Regions from separate parts of the Cronobacter universalis NCTC 9529 genome, predicted to be linked through region 3. Evidence: predicted binding sites of a transcription regulator. Region 3 holds the regulator's gene; each other region holds the start of a gene.

Region 1 (3,757 bases), 2.1 Mb from region 3:
TGCCCCACACGGCCACGGCGAACTGCGCGTGCATACCATTACGCCGCAGCCTATCGGCGTGGTGACCATTTATCCGGGAATTTCCGCTGACGTGGTGCGTAACTTCTTACGCCAGCCGGTGCGGGCGCTGATCCTGCGCTCTTACGGCGTCGGCAACGCGCCGCAGCATGGCGATTTCCTGAAAGAGTTGCAGGAAGCGTGCTCGCGCGGGATTGTGGTGGTTAACCTGACGCAGTGTATGTCCGGCAAAGTAAACATGGGCGGCTACGCCACCGGCAACGCGCTGGCCCATGCCGGCGTCATCAGCGGCTTCGACATGACCGTCGAGGCGACGCTGACCAAACTGCACTATCTGTTAAGCCAGGGGCTGGAGCCGCAGGCGATCCGCGAAGCGATGATGCGTAACCTGCGCGGCGAACTGACCCCGGACGACTAAAAGGAGCATGGTATGAACTCACGCGCCCTGCTGCTGGTGGATCTGCAAAACGATTTTTGCGCCGGCGGCGCGCTGGCGGTCGCGGAAGGCGACAGCACGGTGGATATCGCGAACGCGATGATTGCATGGTGCCAGAGCCGCGGCGAGCCGGTGGTGGCAAGCCAGGACTGGCACCCGGCGAACCACGGCAGTTTTGCCTCTGTTCAGCACGCCGAGCCGTTCACGCAAGGCACGCTCGACGGCCTGCCGCAAACCTGGTGGCCCGATCACTGCATTCAGGAGAGCGAGGGCGCGGCGCTCCATCCGCTCCTGAACCAGAAAGCCATTGAACAGCGCTTTTATAAAGGCGAAAACCCGGCTATCGACAGCTACAGCGCGTTTTTCGATAACGGACACCGTCAGAAAACCGCGCTCGACGCATGGCTGCGTGAGCGCGGCGTAAGCGAGTTGATCGTCATGGGGCTTGCCACCGACTACTGCGTCAAATACACGGCGCTCGACGCGCTGAGCCTGGGGTATTCGGTGAATGTGATTACGGACGGCTGCCGGGGCGTGAACCTGACGCCGCAGGCCAGTATGCTGGCGTTTCAGGAGATGGCGGCGAGCGGCGCCACGCTCTATACGCTCGACGACTGGCGCGAAACCCAGCCGTAAGCCTCATCAGGCATACGTTGCAACATAAAGAAAAGGCCGCCGGGCGATCCGCGGCCTTTTTTATGCTTCAGCACACGTCAGCTCACTCTGGCTTAAGCGTGGCGATCGGCTGCTGGTTAATGCCGAACTCCGCCTTAAGCTGCTGCTTGCTTTTCATCACCAGCTGGCCGTCAGTGCCGATCGTCATATGCTGCGGATTGGTGTTATGGCGCATCTGCCAGAGCATCACCAGTTGCAGGCTGTTCTCTTTCTGCTCGGGGGTGAGCGCCACGCCGTCGGGCCATTTTCCGAGTTCAACGGCGGTCGCGAGACGCTCGTACACTTCCGGCGTCATGCTGCTAATCAGGTCTTCCAGGTTCATAACATCACGCTCCAGTGGAATAATTTGCTGAATCGATTCTTCAGCCTTTGATTTGCTCGCCGTTATCGTCATCGGTGAAGCTCAGCGACGCCGAATTGACGCAGTAGCGCTCGCCGGTGGGCTGCGGGCCGTCAGGGAAAACGTGCCCCAGGTGCGCGTCGCAGCTACCGCAGCGGATCTCAATGCGCTGCATACCGTGCGAGTAGTCGTTGATATAACGAATCGCGTCTTCGCTCACCGGCTCGTAAAAACTGGGCCAGCCGCAGCCGGAATCATACTTGGTCCCGGAGTTAAACAGCGCCGCATCGCACACCAGACAGTGGTAGACGCCATCGCGTTTGTTATGCAGCAAACGCCCGGTATACGGCGGTTCCGTGCCGTGATTCTGGGTGACGTAAAACTGCATTTCCGTCAGGGTATTTTTCAGATCGTCCTGGGAGTTTTGATTGGCCATAAGGTGACATCTCGGGGGGTTTAAGCAGTTACATTACCTGTAATATTCTAACAAAACATTAACAGTAACGCGTACACTTTTGGTCTAAACTTAGCACTGAAAATGCAGCAGACAGGCAAATGTGACCAGCATCACACTTTTGTTTTCGACGCCCTTTTAAATTCCTGTCAGCGTCCCCATATGGACCTGAGCCCAAAAGGAAGAGTGAGGTGAGTCAGTCGTGCAAAGCTTGTCCACAGGATTGATTTGTCGCAATGATTGACACGATTCCGCTTGACGCTGCGTAAGGTTTTTGTAATTTTACAGCCAACCTTTTATTCACTAACAAATAGCTGGTGGAATATATGACTATCAAAGTAGGTATCAACGGTTTTGGCCGTATCGGTCGCATTGTTTTCCGTGCCGCTCAGAAACGTTCTGACATCGAGATCGTTGCAATCAACGACCTGTTAGACGCTGACTACATGGCCTACATGCTGAAGTATGACTCTACTCACGGTCGTTTCGACGGTACCGTTGAAGTTAAAGACGGTCATCTGATCGTTAACGGTAAAAAAATCCGCGTTACCGCTGAAAAAGACCCGGCTAACCTGAAGTGGGACGAAGTGGGCGTGGACGTGGTTGCTGAAGCAACCGGTATCTTCCTGACCGACGAAACCGCACGTAAACACATCACCGCTGGCGCGAAAAAAGTTGTTCTGACTGGCCCGTCCAAAGACAACACCCCGATGTTCGTTCGTGGCGCTAACTTTGATAAATATGAAGGCCAGGATATCGTTTCCAACGCATCCTGCACCACCAACTGCCTGGCACCGCTGGCGAAAGTTATCAACGACAACTTCGGCATCATCGAAGGTCTGATGACCACCGTTCACGCGACCACCGCGACTCAGAAAACCGTTGACGGCCCGTCTCACAAAGACTGGCGCGGCGGCCGTGGCGCGGCTCAGAACATCATCCCGTCCTCTACCGGCGCTGCTAAAGCTGTAGGTAAAGTACTGCCGGAACTGAACGGCAAACTGACCGGTATGGCGTTCCGCGTTCCGACCCCGAACGTATCTGTTGTTGACCTGACCGTTCGCCTGGAAAAAGCAGCGACCTACGAGCAGATCAAAGACGCAATCAAGAAAGCCGCTGAAGGCGAAATGAAAGGCGTTCTGGGTTACACCGAAGATGACGTGGTTTCCACCGACTTCAACGGCGAAGTGTGCACTTCCGTGTTCGATGCTAAAGCGGGTATCGCACTGAACGACAACTTCGTGAAACTGGTTTCCTGGTACGACAACGAAACCGGCTACTCCAACAAAGTACTGGACCTGATCGCTCACATCTCCAAATAAGTGAGATGAGATTCTGATCTTAAGGGCGACTTCGGTCGCCCTTTTTATTTGGATTTAAGACAGAGGATTGCCAGAAATGATCAATACGCTTTTTGCCCTACCGGTGTCTGAGCAGTTAACGCCTTACCTCTCCCGTCGTCAGCATGACGAACTGGATATTATTGTTATCGACCACCCGCAGGTTCGCGCCGCCGTGGCGTTGCAGGGCGCGCACCTGCTGTGCTGGAAACCGGCTGGCGAAGAAGAGGTGTTATGGCTGAGCGCCAACACGCCGTTTAAAAAAGGCGTCGCGCTCCGCGGCGGCGTGCCGATCTGCTGGCCGTGGTTTGGCCCTTCGGCGCAAAAAGATCTGCCTTCGCACGGTTTCGCCCGCAACCTGCCGTGGAACCTGAGCGCCCATAATGAAGATGACAACGGCGTCGTGCTGACGTTTGAACTGCACGCCAGCGATGCGAGCCGCCAGTACTGGCCGCATGACTTCACGCTTTATGCGCGCTACAAACTGGGCAAGA
Region 2 (3,757 bases), 1.3 Mb from region 3:
GCTGATAACGCCTGACGACACAGCCAGCCCGCGGGCTGGCTTTTTTACGCCTGTTTGCCGGAGACGCTGTGTCCGGCATGTGAGGCGAGGCGCAGCGTATCAAACATCCCCGCCAGGCTTATCAGCGCAATCATCACAAACGCCAGCCGGAAGCTCACGCCCGGAATTGCGGCTGTAAAAAAGGACTCGCTGATCACCTCGCCAAGCCGGATGCCGATGGCGCCCAGCGTCACGCCAAGCCCCACGGCGAGCTGCGTGGCGGTGCTGAATAACGTATTGGCGTAACTCATCTCGCCGGCAGGCACATCCGCGAACGCCAGCGTGCTGATGCCGGTAAACTGAATGGAGCGAAACACGCCGCCCAGAAAAAGAATCAGCAGAATAAGCCACACCGGCGTCTGGGGCGTCAGCAGCGCGCAGGCGAGCAGCGCCAGCACGTTCAGCAGGCCGTTAATCAGCAGCAGTTTTTTGAATCCCAGCCAGCGAATGAGCGGCGTGGTGGCGGGCTTGATTGTCAGGTTGCCCGCGAACACCGCCAGCACCAGCAGCCCGGAGTGAAACGCGTCCATCCCAAAACCCACCTGAAACAGCAGCGGCAGTAAAAACGGCACGGCGCTGATCGACGCGCGAAACAGCGAACCGCCATACATCGTGACGCGAAACGTCGGCACCGCCATCGCGTCAAGGCGGATCATCGGGAACGGCGCGCGGCGAAAATGGCGCAGCGCGAAGACCAGCGCGCCGCAGCCCGCCAGCAGCAGCGCGCCCGCGAGCAGACCGTTCGCGTCGCGCGCGGCCAGCATCTCCATGGCGCACACCAGCGCCACCATCGCCAGCGCGGTGGCGAGAAAACCGGGCGTATCGAACGGGCGGCGATCGCTGTCGTGGCGATCGGGAATAAGACGCCAGGCGAGCGCCATCGCGATAAGCCCCGCAGGCAGGTTAATAAAGAAGATCCAGCGCCAGTTCGCATAGCTGGTAATAAACCCGCCAAGCGGCGGCCCGATAATCGGCGCTACCAGCGCGGGCCACGTTAGCGTGGCGATAGCCGCGATCAGCTGATGTTTGGGCGTAACGCGCAGCACCGCGAGCCGCCCGACCGGCACCATCAGCGCGCCGCCCGCGCCCTGCAATACGCGCATCAGCACGAACATCTCCAGCGAATTCGCGAGCCCGCACAGCACCGAGGCGCCGGTAAAAATCCCGAGCGCCAGCGTAAACACTTTACGCGCGCCGAAACGATCGGCAATCCAGCCGCTCGCCGGGATCAAGACCGCGAGCGTCAGCAGATAAGCGCTGATACCGATATTGAGCGCGACGGCTTCGACGCCGAAGGTCTGCGCCATGGTCGGCAGGGCGGTGGCGATCACCGTTCCGTCGAGGAACTCCATAAAAAACGCGCCCGCCACCAGCAGCGCGGCGGGAGAGACGCCGCCTGCACCTGCTTTCGCCGTTTTCTGTCCCATGCCAGCCCCTAAAAATTTCTTATAAAAATTCACCAAAAGATACAACGCTTAACCGCCGGAATTTACAGCATTTTATTAACATTAAGCTCATTTTTATTAACTATGCGGTGTGATTTTAATCACAAAGTGGTTGATTTTTGTGACGCAAGTCATATTATTGACCGGTAGCAACACGCTAACCAGAATGAATAAAACCGGAGCACGCCATGAAACTGCGTAAAATCCTTAAAAGCATGTTTGAAAATTACTGCAAAACCTTCAAAGACGTTCCGCCGGGCGGGATGTTCTGATAAAAAACCTGCCGCCTGGCAGGTTTTTTTATCTCTGCTGCTTCCCTTATACCTGCCTTCGCCACGTTCTGAAACCCTCGCTTTCCGTTTTCTGAAATCATGGTTCATTTTTATTCCGTCTGTGCGCCGGGTTCGCAATCGCCGGGCTTTGCCGCTACTATGTGCGGCTTCATGCTAAGGAGAACGCAATGTCACAATCCCTCACTGCCGAAGATGAACTGGTTTCCGACGTGGTCGCCTGCCAGTTGGTGATTAAACAGATCCTGGACGTTATCGACGTTATCGCGCCGGTCGAAGTGCGCGACAAAATGGCGAGCCAGCTGAAAAGCATCGATTTCTCCGGCCATCCTTCCGCCGATCCGGTGACGCTGCGCGCCATTCAGAAAGCGGTGGCGCTGATCGAACTGCGCTTCACCCCGCAGAACGAAGCGCACTAAGCAAAACGGCCCCGACGGGGCCGTTGTCAGTTAAAAAATCCCATCCAGGCGCAGGCCAGCAGCCAGAGCGCCATCAGCCGCTGAAAGCGCACCAGCGATGCCGGGCTGCGAAACACCCGATGCACGCCGCTGCCAAGCCCGGCCCAGGCGGCGAGACACGCGAGCGAAATCAACAGAAAGCCCAGCGCCTGAAACCCGAGCGTGGTCAGCACGCGCCCGTCATGCGGGGCGAACACCGTGACGACCGCCATCGCCATCATCCAGGTTTTCGGGTTAATCAGCTGTAACGCCGCCGCCGCGCCGGCGCCAAACGGTTTGCGCGCCTCGCCTGCGAGCGATACCGCGGGTGCGGTGAAAAGCTGCCAGCTCATCCACGTCAGCCACAGCGCGCCGGCGAGCGCCATCAGACGCGCCAGCCAGGGGGCGTGACGCAAGGCTTCGCCAGGCCCGACGCCGCACAGCAGCACGATGGCGCTGGAGGCGAAACAGGCGCCGAGAACCGCGGGCAGCGACGCGCGGGTGCCGTAGCGCTGGCTGTTGGTGAGGATGAGAATATTGGTCGGCCCCGGCGTAATGGAGGCCACAAAGGCAAAGAATAAAAAGGGCAGTTGTTGTGTAAGCAGGCTCATGGCATCTCCCGTTGTCTGAGCCTCTATCTTCGGGCGCTTAGCCGCTGACGTCTGGAAGATTTGTGCACAGCCTGCGGTAGTGAGCCGGGGAGAGCCGGTAGGCGCGCTGGAACCAGCGGCCGAGATGGCTCTGATCGGCGAAACCGAGCGCCGCCGCCACGTCCACGGGCGTCATGCCGCGCGAGAGCATCGATCTGGCGCGGGCGAGGCGCAGCTGCACCAGCCAGGCGTGGGGCGCCATGCCGAACGCGTGTTTAAACGTGCGCGACAGCGTAAAGCGGTCGGTGCCGAGCGCCTGCGCCAGTTCCGCCAGGCCGATATTGTCGCCCAGATGCGCCCGGAGATACTCCCGTGCGCGCTGGGCCATCTGCGCGTCGCGGATTTCCTTCGGCAGCCGTTTGCGCCACTGGCACTGATGCGTGAGCTGGCTTAAGAGATTATCCATCACACCTTGCTGCACAATACGCATCTCATCGTGATGCAGCGCCGTGAACGTCGAGGCGATCGCCTGTACCAGCGCGGGCTCGCGGCTAATGGTCTTTGCAAAGTGCAGCTCGTAGCTGTCCGGCACGGCGGCGTAAAGCCCGCCGAGCGTTTCCCGCAGCCAGCGTTCATCGAGATAAAAAGTGAGATAGGTGAAGCCGCCCGCGAGCGGCGCGTCGCCGTCGTGGGTTTCGCCGGGCTCCAGCAGAAATGCCGCGCCCGGCGTGCTCTGGTGCCGCTCCCGGCGGCAGTGAAACTGCTGGGTGCCGGACTGCGTGATGCCCACCAGATAGCTGTCGTGCCAGTGCGGATCGTAGGCGTGGCCTTCGAAATGGGCGCGGATGGTTTCGATGCCGGTATCAGCGTGCTGACGTAATTCAATCCAGTCTTTAGCCATAGCGTCTCCTGTGAAAGGAAACTCTAGCATAACGACTTATTAACAAAAGTCTGGA
Region 3 (3,757 bases):
CCTGGTCTGCTTCCAGCGCGTCATGCGCGTTCTGGCGCAGGAGACCGCTCTGCCACTGGGGCCAGAGCCAGACCATGCCGCCGAATGCGATAAGGCAGCCGGACAGCGTGTCTATCAGGCGCGCCACGATGTACTGCTCGCCGTTGAGCGTCAGGATTTGCAGCGAATAGACCGCCGTGACGGTAAAGCCAATCATCGCCCAGCCGTAGTGCCGCCGGATTATCAGATAACTGATTAACGTCACCAGCAGCATGCCGAGCAGGGTATAGCCCTGCGGCACATTCAGGTGCAGCGTAATGCCCGCGATAATCAGCCCGGCCAGCGTGCCGCCGGCACGGTGCAGGATGCGCACCCGCGTCGCGCCATAGCCGTTTTGCGTGACGAACAGCACCGTCATCAGGATCCAGTACGGCTTCGGCAACTGGAACGCGCTGCCTAACAGGCCCGCCGCCGCCAGCATTACGCCCAGACGCGCGGCGGTACGCAGCGCCGCGGATTTCAGCGACAGATAGCTTTTCAGCGCCGGCAGCAGCGGCAGGCGACGCTGGCCGCTCTCCATCAGGTCACGGGCGTAGAGCGGTCGCTGGGTGCGCAGTACGCGCGCGATGCGGCTGAAATGGTATTCGCAGAACTGGCCGACCGGGTTGTCCGGGTGCTGGCGGGCGATTTTCGCCAGCGCCTCAATCTGCTTATCCATTGAGAAGCGGCGTGAATAACGGTGATAGAGAATATCGTCAGAAAGCGTGCGCAGCCGCGTGGCGACGGTTTGCGCCGTCCAGCGCAGCACTTCTTCGGCGTGGCTGCGCTCCACCAGTTTTTGCACTTCGGCGGGCTGATGCAGGGAGACTGAAATGTGCTCCTGGAGATCCAGCGCCACCTGAAACGTGCGCAGCAGGCGCTTGTAGCCGTTCTGTTTGGTCGCCGACAGCATCTGTAGCTGCTGATAGCACTGGCTTATCTGATCCACCACTTTTTGCTGATGCACGAGCAGCGGCGGCAGCGCCTGTTCCGGCTCGGTGTGGCGCGTCAGCAGGCTGTATTTCGCTTCGCAGTAGTCGGCGAGACTTTTATAAATCAGGCTTAACGATTCACGCAGCGGCTGCTCGCGCCACAGCCAGAACCAGAACCCGTTAAACGCGCCATACCAGAGCGTGCCGAGGACATAGAGCAGCATGGGCTCCCAGATGGGCATATTTCCGGCGAGGCTTAGCGTGAAGATGGCCGCGATAAGCGACGCGGGCAGGAGACGCGCATGCAGCGGGCTGATCTCCGCCGTTACGCCGAGCAGCAGCGCCAGCATCAGCAGAATGAGCGGCAGCGGCACAGACTGTAACAGCAGAAGCTGCACCGCCAGGCTGCTCAGCGCGAACAGCGAGGCGCCGATGATCAGTCGTTTAAAAAAGCGTTTGTGCGGGGTATCAAGACCGGCAATGTTGCAGCAGGCGGGGACGAGTGAAAACAGCAACCCTTGTTGAAGATGGCCCAGCATCAACCCGACCGCCACCGGCAGGCTTAAGATCAGCGTTTGCCGTAAAGCGTAATTGATTTCAGGATGATAGATAAGACGACGCCACATAGGGGAGAAGTATAGATACAAAAACGGCGTGTTACCGAAGCGACACGCCGTTTTTTGATTTTTTAGCGGGTACCGTAAACCACGATGGTTTTACCGTGGGCGGAGATCAGGTTCTGATCTTCGAGCATTTTCAGAATGCGGCCAACGGTTTCGCGAGAACAGCCGACGATCTGGCCGATTTCCTGACGCGTGATTTTGATCTGCATCCCGTCAGGATGGGTCATCGCGTCCGGCTGTTTGGCCAGGTTCAGCAGGGTCTGCGCGATACGGCCGGTCACGTCGAGGAAGGCGAGGTTACCCACTTTCTCGGAGGTGACTTGCAGGCGGCGAGCCATCTGCGAGGAGAGACGCATCAGAATATCCGGGTTAACCTGGATCAGCTGACGGAATTTTTTGTAAGAGATTTCAGCCACTTCACAGGCAGTTTTAGCGCGAACCCAGGCGCTGCGTTCCTGACCTTCCTCGAACAAACCCAGTTCGCCGATGAAGTCTCCCTGATTCAGGTACGAGAGGATCATCTCCTTACCCTCTTCATCTTTGATCAGCACTGCCACTGAGCCTTTAACGATGTAATACAGCGTCTCCGCTTTTTCACCCTGGTGAATCAGCGTGCTCTTAGATGGATACTTATGAATGTGGCAATGTGACAAGAACCATTCAAGAGTCGGGTCTGTTTGCGGTTTGCCAAGCACCATGCGCGGTTATCCTCTGTTTTAAACTGGCTCCAAAGACAGGGCGCGTAACCCCTGTCTGGCTTTGCAATCATCATCTTCCCGCTTCCAGGGAAGTTGGCTGTCCGTGGACATCGCAGCCGATAAATTGTCTTCTCCTCTGCACCCATGCGTAACATCAATGTATCGCCGCTGCATCCAGACTGTTTTAGCATAGCTTTTCTCAGGTGTCTCCTGTTGTCTCGTTTCAGCTTGACGCAGGTCGCGCTTCCATTGCCTCCGGGAACGCGCGCGCGTAATCTGTCAGAAAAATGAATAGCCTGGAGCGATTAACATGCATGCACGAGTGAAATGGGTAGAAGGGTTAACCTTCCTTGGCGAGTCCGCTTCGGGGCATCAGATCCTGATGGACGGCAACTCCGGCGACAAAGCGCCGAGCCCGATGGAAATGGTCCTGATAGCCGCAGGCGGCTGTAGCGCGATTGATGTGGTCTCTATCCTGCAAAAAGGCCGTCACGACGTGATCGACTGCGAAGTGAAACTGACGTCAGAGCGCCGCGAAGAGGCCCCGCGTCTGTTCACGCATATCAATCTGCACTTTGTGGTGACGGGTAAAGACCTTAAGGACGCGGCAGTGTCGCGCGCGGTGGATCTGTCGGCGGAGAAGTACTGTTCGGTGGCGCTGATGCTCGGCAAAGGGGTCAACATCACCCATTCGTATGAAGTGATTGAGGCGTAATCTGACGACGGGCGGCCCGGCAGGCGAAGCGCCGCCAGGCCACTCTGTCACGCTATCTGCTTGCCTTCCATCAGCCGCTGCACCAGCGGCAGCATGATAAGCTCCATCGCCAGCCCCATCTTGCCGCCCGGCACCACCAGCGTATTGATATGTGAAATAAACGAGCCCTGTAGCATCGCCAGCAGCCACGGGTAATCGATATTGTCCAGATTGCGGAAGTGAATGACCACGAAACTCTCATCAAGCGACGGAATGCTTTTCGCGGCGAACGGGTTGGAGGTGTCCACCGTCGGCACGCGCTGGAAGTTAATATGGGTGCGTGAGAACTGCGGCGTGATGTAGTTGATGTAATCTTCCATTGAGCGCACCACGGAATCCATCACCGCCTCGCGTGAATGGCCGCGCTCGCTGGTATCGCGGATAAGCTTCTGTATCCACTCCAGGTTGACGATAGGCACCACGCCCACCAGCAGATCGACATGTTTCGCCACGTCGTTTTGCGGCGTCACCACGCCGCCGTGCAGCCCTTCGTAAAACAGCACGTCCGTCGGCTCCGGCAGCGGCTGCCACGGCGTGAAAGTGCCGGGCACCTGGTTCCACGGCACCGCTTCGTCATAGGTGTGCAGATATTTGCGCGACTGCCCTTTGCCGGTCAGGCCATACTCCACAAAGGTTTGCTCCAGCAGGCCGAAATCGTTCGCCTCCGGGCCGAAGTAACTGATATGGCGGCCAAGATCGCGCGCTTTGCGGATGGCCATGTCCATTTCCGGG
Region 4 (3,757 bases), 1.6 Mb from region 3:
AAAGGCAGCCTGACCGAAACCGTACTGTCGAATCTCAAAATTGAAGGCAGCAGCGGCAAAGCGCTGCGCCAGTGCATCGCGGCGGTGCGTCGCGGCGGCGTGGTAAGCGTGCCGGGCGTCTATGCGGGCTTTATCCACGGCTTCCTGTTTGGCGACGCGTTCGATAAAGGCATCAGCTTTAAGATGGGCCAGACGCACGTCCATGCGTTTCTGCCGGAGCTGCTGCCGCTTATCGAGCAGGGCTTGCTGACGCCGGAAGAGATAGTCACGCACTATCTGCCGCTGGAAGATGCCGCGCGGGGCTATAAGATTTTCGAGAAGCGCGAAGAGGAGTGCCGCAAAGTGATTCTGGTGCCGGGCGCCGCGACGCCGGAGGCCGCGCGTGAGAAAGTCACCGCGCTGATGAACGCGCCGTTGCAGCCGTAATTTTCAGCAACTAAAAACAGAAAGAGGATGCCCTGGCATCCTCTTATTTTTTACCGCTCCGGGGCGTTTAAAGACGGTATTCGCCCGCCGCTTCCGGCTGGTAGAGCAGTTCCAGCACTTCGATATGCGTTTCGCTGCCGTCCGGCAGCGGCCAGCGGATGGCGTCGCCCACGCGCAGGCCCAGCAGCGCCGCGCCCACCGGCGCCATGACTGACAGCGCTTCCGGGCTGCTGCCCGCGTTTTGCGGATAGACCAGCAGGCGCTCGTAGGTTTCGCCGCTCGCCAGATCGCGAAATTTCACCCGGCTGTTCATCGTCACCACATCTTCCGGCATCGCCTGCGGGCTGACCATCCGGGCGCGATCCAGTTCATCGTTCAGCGCGTCAGCCACCGGCAGACGCGCGAACGTGGGCTGCTCCAGCAGACTGTCGAGACGTTCAGCATCGAGTTCGTTGATGATAAGGGCAGGTCGGGACATTTGTTACTCCATGTCATTGAATCAGGCGGCGTTTCGCCGCTAACCAGCGTCCAAAGAAAAACCCTCACCGTCAAAACGATGAGGGTCCGCGTCAGGGGATGATACTCAGCCTTGCGCGCCGTTTGAAGTGAGCCAGCTCACGAAACGGGGCTTAAAGCAGGATGCTGCCCACCGCCGCCAGCAGGAAGGCGATGGAGCCCAGCAGGGTTTCCATCACGGTCCAGGTTTTCAGCGTGGTTTTCTCATCCATCTCAAGGAAACGGCCCACCAGCCAGAAGCCGGAGTCGTTGACGTGTGAGAGCACCGTCGCGCCGCCCGCGATGGCGATAACGATAAAGCAGAGATCAAACTGGCTTAAGCCCGGCGTCGCCTGCACCATCGGCGCGACCAGCGCGGCGGTGGTAGTCAGCGCGACCGTCGCCGAGCCCTGCGCCACGCGCAGCGCGGTGGAGATAACAAACGCCGCGAGAATAACCGGCATACCGGTATCGGAAAGCACGCCCGCCAGCGCGTCGCCAATGCCGCTGGCGCGCAGCACGCCGCCGAACATCCCGCCCGCGCCGGTCACCAGAATAATCCCGCAGATGGGGCCAAGCGCGCCGTCGCAGATTTTCTCCAGATGCTGGCGGCTGTGGTTGCGGCTAAAGACCATCAGCGCGAAGAAGACGGTGATCAGCAGCGCGACCGGCGTTTTACCGAGCATACGCAGGAAGTTCGCCACGCTGTTGTCGGCGCTGATCCAGCCCAGCACTTTGGCGGTGTTCAGGCCGGTATCGAGAAAAATGAGCATCAGCGGCAGCAGCAGGATCGTTAACACCATGCCGAAGGACGGCGGGCGATGCGTCGGATCGGCGTCCACTTCGCCAAGGAACGAGGAGGGGAGTTTGATATCGAATTTTTTACCGGCGTACTGGCCATACAGATAACCGCCGAAATACCAGGTGGGGATAGCGATAATCAGACCGACGATCACCAGCAGGCCGATATTGGCGCCCAGCAGTTCGCTGGCGGCAACCGGGCCCGGATGCGGCGGCACCAGCGCATGCATGGCCGCAAACGCGCCCGCCGCCGGGAAGGCGTATTTCAGCGTCGAACCGCCAAAGCGCTTCGCCACGCTGAAGATAATCGGCAGCATGACGACCAGACCTGCGTCAAAGAAGATCGGGAAGCCAAACAGCAGCGAGGCGATTCCGAGCGCGAAGGGCGCGCGGTGTTCGCCAAATTTGTTAATCAGCGTATCGGCCAGCACTTTCGCGCCGCCAGAGACTTCCAGCAGACGGCCTATCATCGCGCCGATGCCCACCAGCAGCGCGACGCCCGCAAGCGTACTGCCAAAGCCTGTTAGCAGCGTAGGCACGACTTTATCAAATGGCACTTTGGTCAACAGCGCCACAACAATACTGACCAGGGTAAGCGCAAGAAAAGCATGCACTTTAAAGCGCATGATAAGTATCAGCAGCAGTACGACGGCCCCGGCGGCAATGCCCAGCAGCGTACCGGCGTCATAAGCGTAAGTGGTTTCTGTCATCGTTATCGTCCTCAATAGGGGTACAGTGAAACCGTAGCCTGGTCGGCGGTTTTCTCACTGATACCGGTAACATGATACCGATAACATGTGGCGGCTTGTAAACAGGGTCTGTCATATTTATTAACATTTTGAGATCACCGTCAAACTCCTGCATGCACGGCGCTTTTCCTTCCGTCTGCGCATATCCCGCCTCGCGCATCTGTCAAACTTTCCGGACCGTTTTTTTCACTAAATCGCCAGATTTGTTGGCTATATCGAGCTTTTTTGTCGTGAAGTCGCCGCGAAGTTGCCGCTATTCCATAACCTTAACTAGCTTAGGATCGTGATGATTTGCCGTACATCGCGCTGTAGGCGGCGGCGCAACGCCTCCGCACCCTGTTCAGTGCATAAGAGGACATCATGAAAAAGCTCACCTTCACTTTTCTGACCGTGGCGCTGGCGGGCACCAGCCCTTTCGCGTTTGCCGATACCCTGCGCATGGAGTGCCCCGTTTCGCCCGGCGGCAAACAGTACTGCCAGCACATCAAAGAGCGTTTCGAGAAACAGACCGGCAATCAGCTGGAGTTTATTGAGTTCCCGGCGGCCTCCGATGAAAAGCTGGCGCTGCTGCAACAACTCTTCGCCGCCAAAGATGAGAAAGCGGTGGACGTGTTTCAGTCCGACACCATCTGGATAGGCCTGCTGGATAAGCAGACGCTCGATCTCACCGACGCGATGGGCGGCATGGAAAAAGACTTTTTCCCCGGTCCCTGGAAGAACAACACCGTCAACGGACGCCTGAAAGCAGTGCCGTCGTATATCGATACCGGCGTGCTGTTTTATCGCAAAGATTTACTGGAAAAATACAAAGAGCAGCCGCCGAAAACATGGGACGAGATGGCGCGCATCGCCACGAAAATCCAGGCGGAGGAGCGCAAGGCGGGACATAAGAATTTCTGGGGGTATATCTTCCAGGGGAAATCTTACGAAGGACTGACCTGTAACGCGCTGGAGTGGATCGATTCATACGGCGGCGGCACGTTTGTCGATGAAAAAGGGAACGTGACCATTAATAACCCGAAAGCGGCGCAGGCGCTGGATATGGCGCGCGGCTGGATGGGCAAAATCACGCCGAAGGGCGTGCTGGGTTACAAAGAGGAAGAGTCGCGCACCGTGTTCCAGAACGGCGACGCGCTGTTTATGCGCAACTGGCCGTATGTCTGGCAGCTATCGCAGGCCGATGACAGCCCGCTTAAGGGCAAAGTGGGCGTGATGCAGCTCCCCGCCGGGCCGGAGGGTCGCCAGGCGACGACGCTCGGCGGCTGGCAGTGGTCGATTAACGCTAA

Evidence for each region. The regulator CRP, encoded in region 3, controls carbon source genes, mostly activating them, when cyclic AMP is high. The targets are predictions, from matches to a motif close to ATGTGANNNNNNTCACAT.
Region 1: the regulator CRP is predicted to act here: its motif matches at 2,025-2,042, upstream of msrB (peptide-methionine (R)-S-oxide reductase MsrB).
Region 2: the regulator CRP is predicted to act here: its motif matches at 1,574-1,591, upstream of azuC (stress response protein AzuC).
Region 4: the regulator CRP is predicted to act here: its motif matches at 2,561-2,578, upstream of AFK65_RS05675 (GntP family permease).

What each region holds. Positions count from the first base shown of each region.
Region 1 covers NZ_CP012257.1:1,790,584-1,794,340, reverse strand. Annotated here, with positions in the region: gene ansA (asparaginase) at 1-436, shown strand, start outside; gene pncA (bifunctional nicotinamidase/pyrazinamidase) at 449-1,090, shown strand; gene AFK65_RS08200 (YeaC family protein) at 1,173-1,451, opposite strand; gene msrB (peptide-methionine (R)-S-oxide reductase MsrB) at 1,492-1,905, opposite strand; gene gapA (glyceraldehyde-3-phosphate dehydrogenase) at 2,250-3,245, shown strand; gene AFK65_RS08185 (D-hexose-6-phosphate mutarotase) at 3,322-3,757, shown strand, end outside.
Region 2 covers NZ_CP012257.1:2,644,785-2,648,541, reverse strand. Annotated here, with positions in the region: gene AFK65_RS12225 (RpiB/LacA/LacB family sugar-phosphate isomerase) at 1-5, shown strand, start outside; gene AFK65_RS12220 (MFS transporter) at 45-1,466, opposite strand; gene azuC (stress response protein AzuC) at 1,673-1,756, shown strand; gene AFK65_RS12215 (DUF2766 family protein) at 1,945-2,193, shown strand; gene AFK65_RS12210 (LysE family translocator) at 2,220-2,822, opposite strand; gene AFK65_RS12205 (AraC family transcriptional regulator) at 2,860-3,702, opposite strand.
Region 3 covers NZ_CP012257.1:3,911,267-3,915,023, reverse strand. Annotated here, with positions in the region: gene AFK65_RS18110 (YccS/YhfK family putative transporter) at 1-1,576, opposite strand, end outside; gene crp (cAMP-activated global transcriptional regulator CRP) at 1,639-2,271, opposite strand; gene AFK65_RS18100 (OsmC family protein) at 2,582-2,986, shown strand; gene AFK65_RS18095 (phosphoribulokinase) at 3,034-3,757, opposite strand, start outside.
Region 4 covers NZ_CP012257.1:1,247,344-1,251,100, forward strand. Annotated here, with positions in the region: gene AFK65_RS05665 (zinc-dependent alcohol dehydrogenase) at 1-426, shown strand, start outside; gene rnk (nucleoside diphosphate kinase regulator) at 494-904, opposite strand; gene AFK65_RS05675 (GntP family permease) at 1,056-2,432, opposite strand; gene AFK65_RS05680 (ABC transporter substrate-binding protein) at 2,832-3,757, shown strand, end outside.